Regions from separate parts of the Mesorhizobium sp. M1295 genome, predicted to be linked through region 1. Evidence: predicted binding sites of a transcription regulator. Region 1 holds the regulator's gene; the other holds the start of a gene.
What was found. Region 1 encodes PhoB, which activates phosphate uptake and scavenging genes when phosphate is short. Its sites were predicted from a motif close to TGTCATNNANCTGTCAT; they were not measured.
Positions count from the first base shown of each region.

Region 2: a site for PhoB is predicted at 4,827-4,843, ahead of NKH29_RS20190 (ceramide glucosyltransferase). Genes of this name have one in related genera too.

Region 1 is NZ_JAMYLU010000002.1:388,552-395,835, forward strand. Features, by position in the region: gene pstS (phosphate ABC transporter substrate-binding protein PstS) at 1-426, shown strand, start outside; gene pstC (phosphate ABC transporter permease subunit PstC) at 486-1,472, shown strand; gene pstA (phosphate ABC transporter permease PstA) at 1,476-2,327, shown strand; gene pstB (phosphate ABC transporter ATP-binding protein PstB) at 2,324-3,127, shown strand; gene phoU (phosphate signaling complex protein PhoU) at 3,160-3,867, shown strand; gene phoB (phosphate regulon transcriptional regulator PhoB) at 3,884-4,573, shown strand; gene NKH29_RS05025 (ROK family protein) at 4,583-5,827, opposite strand; gene xylF (D-xylose ABC transporter substrate-binding protein) at 6,114-7,154, shown strand.
Region 2 is NZ_JAMYLU010000014.1:164,911-172,194, reverse strand. Features, by position in the region: gene NKH29_RS20220 (magnesium and cobalt transport protein CorA) at 1-49, shown strand, start outside; gene NKH29_RS20215 (GcrA family cell cycle regulator) at 119-643, opposite strand; gene NKH29_RS20210 (aspartate aminotransferase family protein) at 998-2,197, shown strand; gene argF (ornithine carbamoyltransferase) at 2,212-3,123, shown strand; gene NKH29_RS20200 (Hsp33 family molecular chaperone) at 3,241-4,251, shown strand; gene apaG (Co2+/Mg2+ efflux facilitator ApaG/CorD) at 4,328-4,720, opposite strand; gene NKH29_RS20190 (ceramide glucosyltransferase) at 4,948-6,102, shown strand; gene NKH29_RS20185 (O-succinylhomoserine sulfhydrylase) at 6,155-7,284, opposite strand, start outside.

The DNA of each region.
Region 1 (7,284 bases):
CAGACCGGCGGCGCGATCGGCTATGTCGAATACGCCTATGCCAAGCAGAACAAGCTCACCCACACCGATATGATCAACAAGGACGGCAAGAAGGTCGAACCCACCGCGGCGGCATTCTCGGCGGCAGCGGCCAATGCCGACTGGAGCTCGCAGCCGGGCTATGGCGTCATCCTCGCCAACGAGCCGGGCGCCGAGTCCTGGCCAATGACGGCGGCGACGTGGATCCTCCTGTACAAGAAGCCGGACGACGCGGCGACCACCGGCGAAGCGCTCAAATTCTTCGCCTGGGCATACGACAAGGGCGACGAGATGGCCGGCGAGCTGGACTACGTTCCGATGCCCGACAAGGTGGTCGAGAGCGTCAAGGCCATGTGGGCCAAGGAAGTCGTCGGCAGCGACGGCAAGCCGCTCTACTCGGCTATGTAATCTCCTCCAGGGAGGGCGTCGACGGCGCCCTCCCTGTTGCCTTCAATCGCGAGGACCCAATGACCATCGCTTCCGATGCCATGCTATCATCTGCAGCCCGGGCCAGGGAAGCTACGGTGCGGCGCTTCGCGCTCACAGACGCCATATTCCGCGGACTCACCCGCGCTTCCGCAATTCTTGTGCTGGTCATCCTCGGTGGTGTCGCAATCTCGCTGTTTGCCGGCTCATGGCAGGCCCTGTCGTCCTTCGGGTTCTCTTTCCTGACGACTGAAAGCTGGAATCCGGTAACGGAAAAATTTGGCGCGCTGGCGCCGATCTACGGCACGCTGGTCACGGCGGCCATCGCCATCCTGATCGCGGTTCCGATCGGCATCGGCATTGCCGTGTTTCTCACCGAACTCTGCCCGCGCCCGCTCAGGCGCCCGATCGGCATAGCGGTCGAGCTGTTGGCCGGCATTCCCTCGATCATCTACGGCATCTGGGGCCTGTTCGTGTTCGCGCCGTTCCTGCAGACGACGATACAGCCCTTCATCATCAACATCTTCCACGGCGTGCCGGGACTATCCAGCCTTTTCGCCGGCCCTCCTTACGGCATCGGCCTTCTGACCTCGGCGCTGATCCTCGCCATCATGGTGCTGCCCTTCATCACCTCGATCACCAAGGACGTCTTCGATACGGTGCCGGCGGTGCTGAAGGAATCGGCCTACGGCATCGGTTGCACGACCTGGGAAGTGACCCGGCGCGTGGTCATTCCCTATACCCGCATCGGTATCATGGGCGGCGTCATGCTTGGCCTCGGCCGCGCGCTCGGCGAAACCATGGCGGTGACCTTCGTCATCGGCAACGCCCACCGCATCAGCGCCTCCCTGTTCGCGCCGGGCACGACCATCTCGGCGACCATCGCGAATGAATTCACCGAGGCCGACGGCGATCTCTACACCTCTTCCCTGGTTTCGCTCGGCCTGATCCTGTTCGTCATCACTTTCCTGATCCTTGCCGCCGCCCGCTATATGCTGATGCGGATCGACGCCCGTACGGGAGCCTGACCGATGTCGACATCCTCATCGCTCCACAGCCGCCGCAAAGCCAGAAATTCGGTGATGATGGCGCTTTGCGTCGTCGCCGCCGGCATCGGGCTTGCCTGGCTGGCGCTCATTCTCGGTGCACTGGTCTATAAGGGCACAGCCGGGCTTTCGTTCGCGGTCTTCACCGAGATGACGCCACCGCCAGGCGAGGCCGGCGGCCTGCTCAATGCAATCGCGGGCAGCCTGCTGATGACGATCATCGCCGTTGTCGTCGGCACGCCGATCGGCGTGCTGGCGGGAACCTACATGGCCGAATATGGGCGTTTCTCGCGCATCACCACCGTCGTGCGCTTCATCAACGACATCCTGTTGTCGGCGCCGTCGATCATCATCGGCTTGTTCGTCTATGAGTTGATGGTGCGGCCAATGGGGCATTTCTCGGCCATAGCCGGCGCCGTTGCGCTTGCCATCCTGGTCATTCCGGTGGTCGTGCGCACCACTGAAGACATGCTCAACCTGGTGCCGAACGCGTTGCGTGAAGCCGGCGCCGCGATCGGCGCGCCGCGCTGGGTGGTGATCCGTTCGGTCGCCTACCGCGCCGCATTGTCCGGCATCGTCACCGGCATATTGCTGGCGATAGCACGCATTTCCGGCGAGACGGCGCCGCTGCTCTTCACCGCGCTCAACAACCAGTTCTGGAGCAGCAATATCAACGCGCCGATGGCCAGCCTGCCGGTGACCATCTTCCAGTTCGCTCTCAGCCCTTACGAGGAATGGCAGCAACTGGCGTGGACCGGCGCACTCATAATCACCCTGACGGTTCTGGGCTTGAGCATCCTCGCCCGCAGCCTTACCGGACGCAGAGAGGACAGATGACACAGATGTTGTCCGCGGACATGACGATGACCGAGACGGTCGCCGAGAAGACGAAGATCGAGGTCAAGAACCTCAACTTCTACTACGGCCAGAGCAAGGCGTTGAAGGACATCACCTTGTCGCTGCCCGAGCGCAGCGTCACTGCCTTCATCGGCCCTTCGGGCTGCGGGAAATCGACGCTGCTGCGTGTGTTCAACCGCATCTACGAACTCTACCCGAAGCAGACAGCCGAGGGCCAGGTGCTGCTCGACGGCAAGAACATTCTCGACCGCTCGCAGGACCTCAATCTCCTGAGGACCAAGATCGGCATGGTGTTCCAGAAGCCGACGCCGTTCCCGATGTCGATCTACGAGAACATCGCCTTCGGCGTCAGGCTTTATGAGAATCTGGGCAAGTCCGAAATGGACGGCCGCGTCGAACAAGCGTTGAAGCGGGCCGCGCTGTGGGGCGAGGTCAAGGACAAGCTCAACGCCAGCGGCTTGAGCCTGTCAGGCGGCCAGCAGCAGCGGCTTTGTATTGCCCGCACCGTGGCGGTGAAGCCGGAAGTCATTCTGCTCGACGAGCCGGCTTCGGCACTCGACCCGCTGTCGACCGCCAAGATCGAGGAACTGATCGACGAATTGCAAGCCGACTACACGATCGTCATCGTCACCCACAACATGCAGCAGGCGGCGCGCGTATCGCGCCAGACCGCCTTCATGTATCTGGGTGAACTGGTAGAGTTCGACCGGACCGAGAAGATCTTCACGTCGCCCCGCGAGAAGCGCACGCAGGATTACATCACCGGCCGCTTCGGCTGAGCCGTTCCGATCACGCATATGAGGACAGGACCATGGGCGAACACACAGTCGCTTCTTTCGACGAGGATCTCGAGCAGATCAGCAAGCTGATCCGCGACATGGCCGACCTCGCCGGTTCGATGGTCGGCGGGGCGACCAAGGCCCTGTTGAATTCTGACAACGTGCTGGCGCAACGCGTCGTTTCCGACGATGCCATCATGGATGCGCGTCAACGCGAACTGGACGACCGCGCCATCACCCTGATCGCCAAGCGCCAGCCGATGGCCCACGATCTGCGCCATGTCGTCGGGGCGATCCGCATGGCCGGCGATCTCGAACGCATCGGCGACCTTGCCAAGAATATCGCCAAGCGTGTGAGTGCGGTCGGCCTTAGCGTCACACCGCGCGACCTATCGCATTCCATCGATGCGATGGCGCAGCTGGTGCTCATCCAGGTGCAGGGCGTCATCGAGGAGTATGCTGCAGGCGATGCGGCCGCGTTGGCCAAGCTACGCGCCGCCGACGAGCGCATCGACGTCAAATATACGTCGGTGTTCCGCGAACTGTTGACCTACATGATGGAAGACCCGCGCAACATCACCGCTTGCACGCATCTGCTGTTCTGCGCCAAGAATCTGGAGCGGATCGGCGACCATGTCACCAACATCGCCGAAAATGCGTATTATGTGCTGACCGGCGAGCAATTGCCGGTCAATCGTCCGAAGCAAGACGAAACGACAATGTCCGCACCGGCGACATGATGGGGGTGCCCAGCCGATGATCGCACCACGCATAATGGTGGTGGAGGACGAGGAGCCGTTGGGTGTGCTGCTCCGCTACAATCTCGAATCCGAAGGCTACCAGGTCGAGGTGGTGACACGCGGCGACGAAGCCGAGATCCGTTTGCAGGAGAATGTGCCCGATCTTCTGGTGCTCGACTGGATGATACCAGCGGTTTCCGGCATCGAGCTCTGCCGCCGGTTGCGGGTGCGCCCCGAAACCGAACGGCTGCCGATCATCATGCTGACCGCGCGCGGCGAGGAGAGCGACCGGGTACGCGGTCTTTCGACCGGCGCCGACGACTATCTGGTCAAACCGTTTTCGACACCGGAATTCATGGCCAGGGTCAAGGCGCTGCTGCGCCGCGCCAAGCCGGAAGTGCTGTCCAGCGTGCTGAAGGTCGGCGACATCGTGCTCGATCGCGAATCGCACAGGGTGTATCGCAAGAAGACCGAGATCCGGCTCGGGCCGACCGAATTCCGGCTGCTCGAATTCATGATGCGGCATCCGGGCCGCGTCTTCTCGCGCAGCCAGTTACTCGATAATGTCTGGGGCGAGACGATCTATATCGACGAACGCACCGTCGACGTGCATGTCGGGCGGCTGCGCAAAGCCGTCAACAACGGCCGCATGCCTGATGTCATCCGCACCATCCGCGGTGCCGGCTACGCGATCAGGGAAGATTGACCCGCCCAGTCAGGCTACGTTCTTTCTGACGCCGGGCCTCATTTGCGCGCCCGGCGCGAAAATCTGCTGGTCGACGAAGCTTAACGCCCGCATTGCACAGCCTTCGCGGATCAGCGGCAATTCGTTCGGCTCGGTATCGAAGGAGATCGAGCCCGAATGCTGGCCGCCGGCGGTCTGGGCGATGGCCTTCCGCAAGGCCGGCTCGATCAGATCAAAGGCGGCGGCACTGGCGCCGACCATTGCGACCGGTGCCGGATCGATCAGCGCGAACAGCGAGCCGAGACCGAAACCCAGCGCTTCGCCGGCCTTGCGGTAGGCTTCGCGTTCCGGCCCGTCCTTCTCGCGCGCCCGAACCGCCAGCGCGCGCATGTCGGCGTCGCTGACGTCGGCGACCGGTTGGCTGTCTTCGCTCATCTGCGTGGCGTTGCGCCAGATGGCGTAATTGCCGGCATAGGCCTCGATGCAGCCGCGCCGCCCGCAACGGCAGAGCGCGCCGCCCGGACGATGGATCATGTGGCCAAACTCGCCGCCCGAGGAATGCGTGCCGGTGAACAGCTCGCCCTTCAACACCAGCCCCATGCCGATGCCGTGCGAAAGCAGGATGGCGATGAAGTCGTCGCGATAGCGATCCGGATCGCGCCAGCGCAAAGCCACCGCCATCATATTGCAGTCGTTCTCCACCGTGGCCGGGATGCCGAATTCATCTTCCAGCATGTCGGCAAAGGCGATGTCCGTCTGCGGCGTGATCGGCGACCACAGCATGGCGCGTGCAGGGGAGTCGGTAATTCCCTGAATCGCCAGGGCGATGCGGGCGACACTGCGGACGTCAAGATCTGGATCGTCCAGCCGGCGCCGGACGATGGCCATGCATTCGCGGATCAGTTCGTCGCGCGGCATGGTCAGCGTGTCCAGCCGGCGCTGTTCCTCGGCGACCACCTGCCCCGCATAGTCGATGATGGCGGCCGACAGGAAATTCAGCGACAACACCACGGTCAGCACCGCCGCCGCTTCCGGATTGAGGGCGAGGCCGACCTGCGGACGACCGCGTTTCAACGAAACGGGTTCGCTTGCCTTGCTCTCGGCGAGGATGCCTTCCCGTATCAGGTCGGAGGAGATCGCCGATATGGTCGAATGGCTGAGGCCGGTGGTTGCGGCGATCTCCGTACGCGATGGCTGGCCGGCCCGGCGCACGGCCGAGATCACCATCGCCCGGTTGCGCCGGCGCAAATCGTCATGGCGGATTCCGACCGACATCGTTTTGCTTTCCTCCCGGTTTGCCGCGGCCGCTCATGAACCGGAAGCCGTCGGTAATGCCGACAAATAGTGTCAGATGAGGCAAATAGTGTCAGATGCAGGTGGCGCTGTCATCGTTTATTCCGAAGCTCGAAAAAACTCGCAGCAACATCAAAATCCATCAGAATCGATGTTGACAGCAGCGGGAGATCGGGCCACTATTTTTTCGAGGCTCGAAAAAATTAGCGCCTCTAAGCTGGCCTTTGGGGCCAATTGGTCACGCCGTACGCGGCGCAGGGAGGATATGATGAAGAAATTCACGACCGCCATTCTGGCGGGTGTCGCCATGACGCTGGCGCTTGCGTCGGTGGCGCAGGCTAAGGACAAGGTCATCGGCGTTTCCTGGTCGAACTTCCAGGAAGAGCGCTGGAAGACCGACGAAGCCGCAATGAAGGCGGCCATCGAGGCCGCAGGCGACAAGTATATTTCCGCCGACGCACAGTCCAATCCGGGCAAGCAGCTCACCGACGTCGAGAGCCTGATCTCGCAGGGCGCCAACGCACTGATCATCCTGGCGCAGGACGCCTCGGCGATAGGGCCGGCCGTGCAGAAGGCGCTGGACGAAGGTATTCCGGTTGTCGGCTACGACCGGCTGATCGAGAACAAGGACGTCTTTTACCTGACCTTCGACAACAAGGAAGTCGGCCGCATGCAGGCCCGCGACGTGTTCAAGGTGAAGCCGGAAGGCAACTATGTCTTCATCAAGGGCTCGGGCGCCGATCCGAATGCCGATTTCCTTTTTGCCGGTTCGATGGAAGTGCTGAAGGACGCCATCGACAGCGGCAAGATCAGGAATGTCGGCGAGGCCTATACCGACGGCTGGCTGCCGGCCAACGCCCAGAAGAACATGGAACAGTTCCTGACCGCGAACGACAACAAGGTCGATGCGGTGGTCGCCGCTAACGACGGCACTGCCGGCGGCGTCGTCGCCGCACTGACGGCGCAAGGGTTGGCTGGATCGGTTCCGGTCTCGGGCCAGGACGGCGACCACGCCGCGCTGAATCGCATCGCGCTCGGCACACAGACGGTCTCGGTGTGGAAGGACGCGCGCGAGCTCGGCAAGAACGCCGCCGAGATCGCCTCACAATTGGCCGACGGCAAGCAGATGACCGACATTGCCGGCGTGAAGGATTTCACCACGCCCGGCGGCAACACCGTAAAGTCCCTGTTCCTGACCCCGGTCGCCATCACCAAGGACAACCTCAACGTCGTCATCGACGCCGGCTGGATCAAGAAAGAAGAGGTCTGCGCGGGCGTGGCGGCGGGCGCTGTTCCGGTCTGCAACTGATCCGAGTTTCCGAGAAGTCCGAACGCCGCGGCCGCTTGCCGCGGCGTTTTTTCAAGAAAGAATTGTTTTTCCGCTTCCGGCGGATAACTTCTAGGCTGCTTCCGGCATCCGCGGCAGACGGCAACCCGGC
Region 2 (7,284 bases), on a different contig from region 1:
GATCTGCACGTTTCTTTACTGGCGGTTTCGCAAGAATGGGTGGCTTTGAAGAGAGGTGAATAGTGAATAGGGCTAAATGGGAGCCTTGCTTCTTACGCCAGGCTCAAGCCGCCACCATTCACCTGCTCCGCCGCCGCTCCGACGCCGGCTGGAACGCCACCCGGGCGTGGTACTTGCAGTAGGGTCCGGTTTCGGCGGCGTCGTTGCCGCAGAAATGGAAGTCTTCCGAAAGCGGATCGCCATTCGGCCACTTGCAGGTGCGCTCGTTCAGCTCGACGAGTTGCAGATGCCGGGAGATCGGCACGACGACGTTTTCGACCGGGCGGATATAGTGGCGCGACACCGGTTCGGCATCGAACTGCGCCTTGAGCGCGGTCGCACCGATCGACATCGACGTGGTGGCATGGCGCGTGGCGCTTGCTGCCCGCGACACCGATTTCTGGATCGTCGATCCCTGTACCGTCTTCTTCTGGCGTGCCGGTGATGCGGTTGTGCGTCCGCGGCCGGACAGTTTCAGCCGGTGCACTTTGCCGATGACCGCATTGCGGCTGACCCCACCAAGCTGTGCGGCGATCTGGCTGGCGCTGAGACCCTCCGACCACAATTTTCTGAGAAGTTCGACTCGCTCGTCAGTCCAGTTCATGAGACCGCGCTCCTGCTGAAAAGTGCGGCAATCGGAATCCATTCCCGACCCGGCTTCTGCCGGGCAGACACCACATATATCGGGTGATTAGGTCCGCCGCACGAAATCTAGTTATTTCTCTACTACAATTACCTTATGCGCTGACTCGGTGACAAGAGTCCCAAGGCCAACACGAATCGGTTTTTTCGGTTTTCCCCAACTTGCCCGGTCGCTTATGAGCCGGCATTGTGCTGGGGGGCTTGCCGCACGTCCTTGCGCGACCTTTTCGTTGACTTCACGGCCGAAAAACACGATAAGCCACAAGGGCCGCCGCTTTGGCGGCTTTTTGATTTTCCGGTTCCGGAGACGCATATAATGAGCGGTTCGGCGCTTTTCGAGACCTTTGTTCGCGCACCCCTGGCTTTCGACCACGGTGAAGGCACCTGGCTGGTCACCGACAAGGGCGAGCGATATCTCGATTTCGCAGGCGGCATCGCCGTGAATTCATTGGGCTACAGCCATCCGCATCTGGTCGCGGCCCTCACTGAACAGGCCGCCAAGCTCTGGCACGTCTCCAATCTGTACGAGATTCCGGGACAGAGCCGGCTCGGCGAGCGGCTGGCCGACGCCAGCTTCGCCGACAAGGTGTTCTTCACCAATTCCGGCGCAGAGGCGCTTGAATGCGCCATCAAGACGGCGCGGCGCTATCACTTCGTCAAGGGCCATCCCGAGCGCTTCCGCACTATCAGCTTCGAAGGCGCCTTCCATGGCCGCACCCTGGCGACCATCGCCGCCGGCGGCCAGTACAAATATCTGGAAGGTTTCGGCCCCAAGGTCGACGGCTTCGACCAAGTCGGCTTCGACGACATCGACGCCGCCGAAAAGGCGATCACGCCTGAAACCGCGGCGATCCTGATCGAGCCGGTGCAAGGTGAGGGCGGCATCAGGCAAGTGCCGTCGCAATCGCTGAAGCGGCTCAGGCAGCTCTGCGATCAGCACGGACTGCTCTTGATTTTCGACGAGGTCCAATGCGGCGTCGGCCGCACCGGAAAGCTGTTCGCGCATGAGTGGGCGGGTGTCACACCCGACCTCATGGCGGTGGCCAAGGGCATCGGCGGCGGCTTCCCGATGGGCGCCTGCCTCGCCACCGACGAGGCAGCGGCCGGCATGACCGCCGGCGTGCACGGCACCACCTTCGGCGGCAATCCGCTGGCCATGGCGGTCGGCAACGCCGTGCTCGACGTGGTGCTGGAAGACGGCTTTCTCGATGACGTCCGGCGCAAGGCGCTGCTCTTGAAACAGGGGCTGGCCGGTGTCGCCGACGAATTTCCGGACGTTATCGAAAGCATCAGGGGCACCGGCCTGATGCTCGGCCTTAAATGCGCGATGCCCAACACCAAGGTTACGGTGGCACTGCGCGACCAGCATCTCTTGACGGTTCCGGCCGGCGACAACGTTATCCGTCTGCTGCCGCCTCTCACCGTCACCGATGCCGAGATCCACGAGGGGCTCGAGCGCATTCGTGCCGGCGCCAAGAGCCTGGCGGATGCCATCGTCGCTGCCGCCGCGAAGTAATCCTGGAATTCCTGATGTCCCTTCGCCACTTCACCGATCTTTCCGCCGTTTCCGAAGGCGATCTGCGCTTCATGCTCGACGACGCAGCTGTGCGAAAGGCGAGGCTCAAGGCCGGCGAACGCACCAAGCCGCTCGAAGGCAAGGTGCTGGCGATGATCTTCGACAAGCCCTCGACGCGCACGCGCGTGTCGTTCGACGTCGGCATGCGGCAGTTGGGTGGCGAGACGATCATGCTGACTGGCACCGAGATGCAACTTGGCCGTTCCGAGACTATTGCAGACACGGCCAAGGTGCTGTCGCGCTATGTCGATGCCATCATGATCCGCACCACCTCGCATGACCGGCTGCTGGAACTGACGGAAAACGCTACGGTGCCCGTCATCAACGGGCTGACCGACGAAACCCATCCCTGCCAGTTGATGGCCGACATCATGACCTTCGAAGAGCACCGCGGTCCGGTGGCCGGCAAGACGATCGCCTGGACCGGCGACGGCAATAATGTCCTGCATTCTTTACTGGAGGCCTCTGCGCGGTTCCGCTTCAAGCTGAACGTCGCCGTGCCCGAAGGCAGCGAACCGGCTCAGAGGCATGTCGACTGGTCGAAGGCCAATGGCGGCAAGCTGAAATTCACTCGTTCGCCCGAGGAGGCCGTTCACGAGGCCGACTGCATCGTCACCGACTGCTGGGTCTCGATGGGTCAGGAGCACCGTGCGCGCGGCCACAATGTCTTCTTGCCCTATCAGGTCAACGCGGCCCTGATGGCGAAAGCCAAGCCGGACGCGCTGTTCATGCACTGTCTGCCGGCGCATCGCGGTGAGGAGGTTACCGACGAGGTCATCGATGGGCCGCATTCGGTGGTGTTCGACGAGGCCGAGAACCGGCTCCACGCCCAGAAGGCGGTTTTGGCCTGGTGCCTGGGCGCTTGATCCGGGCCGCCTTGATCCGGGAGTTCGTGGTGCCTATCTCAGGCGCATCACGCAAATCGAGCGCGTCTCGTCGCATGCGCCCCGGAGGGCGGCATCGCCGCGCCCCGGAGCTTTGTCATGTTGGAAACTCGTCAATTGGCTGAACATCAACCCAAGCTCGGCGAGTTCGGCTACGCCGGCGACGACCATGTCGTGCCGTTTGAGGTCGGCCCGCTCGACGTGCGCGGCCGTACCGTCCAGCTCGGGCCGATGCTCGACGCTATTCTCAGCCGCCACGAGTATCCCGAGCCGGTGGCACGACTACTGGCCGAAGCCTGTGTGCTGACCGTCCTGCTCGGAACTTCGTTGAAGTTCGAGGGCAAGTTCATTCTGCAGACCCGCACCGACGGGCCGGTCGATATGCTGGTCGCGGATTTCTCCACGCCGCACGCGCTGCGCGCCTATGCCCGCTTCGATGCCGACCGGCTGGAGGCTTTGACGGCTGCCGGCGAGACGTCGCCGCAGACGCTGCTCGGCAGCGGCGTCCTGGCGCTGACAATCGACCAGGGCGCCCACACGCAACGCTACCAGGGCATCGTCCAGCTCGACGGCGTCACGCTGGAAGAAGCCGCACGCACCTATTTCCGCCAATCGGAGCAGATTCCGACCGACCTACGGCTTTCGGTGGCCAAGCTTCTGACGCCCGGCGTCGGCGGTGCCCGCGAGCAATGGCGCGCCGGTGGCCTGCTGGCACAATTCCTGCCGCAGTCGCCGGAACGCATGCGCGTACCCGACCTTCCCGGGGGCGACGGCGATCCGCGTGAGGAAATCCACGACCCGACCGACAATTCCTGGCAGGAACTGCTGGCGCTGCTTGGTACCATTGAACCGACCGAGCTGATCGATCCGACTATCGGCGCCGAGCGGCTGCTTTACCGGCTGTTCCACGAGCATGGTGTCCGCGTCTTCGGCGGCGTGCCGGTCGCCGACCAGTGCTCATGCTCGAGGGAGAAGATCCGCGGCATCCTCGAGGGTTTTTCCGCCGAGGAGATCAGAGACAGCACCGAGGATGGTAGCATTCACGTCGCCTGCGAATTCTGCTCGAAGCAATATGACTTCGACCCGGCGGAATTTGCAGCGGCTCAATAACGAGCGTCAGTGCGGCTGCCTTCGCAGAACTTGGGTTCCTCGCCCCGCAAGGCGGGAAGAGGAATCAAAGTGAACGTCAATTGACGGTGCGCCGCGTGCCTGGCAAATCGAGTGAGAAGGCGGGGATGGCGACGTCGAAGGTCTCGCCCCGCTTGTTGCGCATTGTGTAGTGCCCGACCATGATGCCGGACGGGGTCGAGAGCGGGCATCCAGACGTATACTGATAGCTGTCGCCGGGGTTGAGTCCCGGTTGCTCGCCGACGACCCCGGGGCCGCGCACTTCCTCGACCTTGCCGGTGCCGTCGGTAATGTGCCAGTAGCGCGACAGAAGCTGCACGAACTCGTCCGACTGATTGTCGATGGTCACCTGGTAGCCCCAGACATAGCGGTTTTGCGGCGGGTCGGAGTGATCCTCCAGATAGAACGGCCTGACCTGCACTTCGATGTTGCGGGTGACGGCGCTGTACATAAACTGCTCCAAAGCAATGTAGATGGAACTTTCGACGCTCAGCGCAGTTTGATCAACGATGCGCGTCATCTCCTTGCCCGACTCAAGCGCAGGTGCCGAAAAACAATGTCATTTAAGTGACACATGACAATGATGGTGTGCAGGCTTGTGCCGGGCGACTCGGTGTTCTGTCGAATTGTTGAAAACGGCCGTCAGGCGGCCGGCATTTCTGGAGTGACCAGATCTCGATGGAACCGACATTCGCAGCCGCCCTCTTTTCCATAGCTCTCCTTCTTTCAAATCTCGCCAGCATCCTGTTAGCTTCGCTGAAGCTGAAGCGAGCAGCCAGGATCGCATCGCCCGCCGCCACCGTGCTACCGGTATCGATCGTCGTCCCGGCGCGCGGCGTCGAGCCGTTTACCGAGGAGACGCTGGAGCGCGCCTTCTCACTCGACTGGCCGCGCTACGAACTCATCTTCTGCGTCGCCCATGCCGACGACCCCGTGGTCAAGTCGATCACCGCTGCAATGGCGCGTTTTCCGGCTATACGCGCCCGGCTGCTCGTCGGCGACGACCGCATCAGCGGCAATCCGAAACTCAACAATTGCGTGAAGGGTTGGGAAGCGGCGCTTTATCGCTGGGTCATCCTTGCCGATTCCAACGTGCTTATGCCGAGCGATTATGTCCAGCAGCTGATGGCGGCATGGCGGCCCGACACCGGCCTCGTCTGCTCGACACCGATCGGCTCGCGGCCTGAAGGGTTTTGGGGGGAGGTCGAATGCGCCTTTCTCAACACGCTGCAGGCACGCTGGCAGTACGCTGGAGAGGCGCTCGGCCTTGGCTTCGCCCAGGGCAAGAGCATGTTGTGGAACAAGTCGATGCTTGACGCCAATGGCGGCATCCGCGCACTGGCCGCCGAGATTGCCGAGGACGCCGCCGCGACCAAGCTGGTCAACCGGCTCGGACTGCGGGTCAATCTTGTCGCTTCGCCGTTCGAACAGCCGCTCGGCCGGCGCACGCTTGGCGAGATCTGGTCTCGGCAGGCGCGTTGGGCGCGGCTGCGCCGCGTCACCTTCGCGCTGTTCTTCGCCCCCGAGATCCTGATCGGCGCGGCGCCGCCGCTGGTGCTTGCGCTGATCGCGGCGGCTGACGCCGGCGTCAGCCTGCCGGCAACCGCCATCGCCGTGCTGGTCGCGGCCTACCTGCCGGAATGTGCCCTGGCCTGGGTCAAAGGATGGCACCTGTCGCTGCGCACCATCTTGGCAATGATGGTTCGCGACTGCATGCTGCCGGCGATATGGGCGCGCGGCTGGCTGAGCGGCGCCGTCGACTGGCGCGGCAACGTTATGACCATCCAGACCAAGGCCGTCGCGGAGCTGGAAGAGACCCCGTCCGGCGCCTGACCGGCACGTCCGGCGCGGGCTGTACGAACCCGCTCGCCCTGTTCGGCCAGCCTTATCCGGCAGCTCTCAGCGCTTGCTCGATATCTTCGAGCAGATCGTCGGTATCTTCCAGGCCGACGGAAAGCCTGAGCGTTCCCGGTCCGATGCCGAGCTCGGCGCGGGCCTCATCGGTCAAATTCTTGTGCGTGGTCGTCGCCGGATGGGTGATCAAGCTCTTGGCGTCGCCGAGATTGTTGGAAATCAGCACGATGTCGAGCGCGTTCTGGAAAGCAAAGGCCGCCTGCTTGCCGCCCTTCACATCCAGGCAGATCAGCGTCGAACCACCCGACATCTGCTTCTTGACCACGGCCGCTTGCGGGTGGTCGGCACGGCCGGGATAGATGACGCGGGCGATTTGCGGGCGCTCGGCGAGCAAATCCGCGATGCGGCCGGCACTTTCCGTCTGCTGGCGTACGCGCAGCGGCAGCGTCTCCAGGCCTTTCAGCAGGGTCCAGGCATTGAAGGGCGAGAGGCTGGGGCCGGTGTGGCGGAAATAGTCATGCAGGTTCTCGTCGATCCATTTTTTGTCCGACAAGATAACGCCTCCAAGGCAGCGCCCTTGGCCGTCAATATGCTTGGTGGCCGAATAGACGACGATATGGGCGCCGAGCTGCAAGGGTTTCTGCTGCAAGGGCGTGGCGAAGACATTGTCGACGATCAGCCTGGCGCCAATCGAGTTGGCAAGTGCCGCGACGGCGGCGATGTCGACCACCTCCAGCGTTGGGTTGGTCGGGCTTTCCAGGAAGAACAGTTTGGTGTTCGGCTTGACCGCCTGTTCCCAATTGGCGATGTCAGTGCCATCGACCAGCGTTGCCTCGATGCCGTATTTCGGCGCCAGCGTCTCGACCACCCAGCGGCAGGAGCCGAACAATGCGCGCGCCGCCACGATATGGTCGCCCGCCTTGGCGCTGCACAGCAATGCTGCCGTCACCGCCGCCATGCCGGACGCCGTGGCGCGCGCGTCCTCGGCGCCTTCCAGCGCGCACATACGCTTTTCGAACATGTCGACCGTCGGATTGGCATAGCGCGAATAGATGAAGCCCGGCTCCTCACCCTTGAAGCGCGCTTCCGCTGCTTGCGCCGTCTCGTAGACATAGCCTTGGGTGAGATACATCGCCTCAGAGGTCTCGCCGAAGCCGGAAC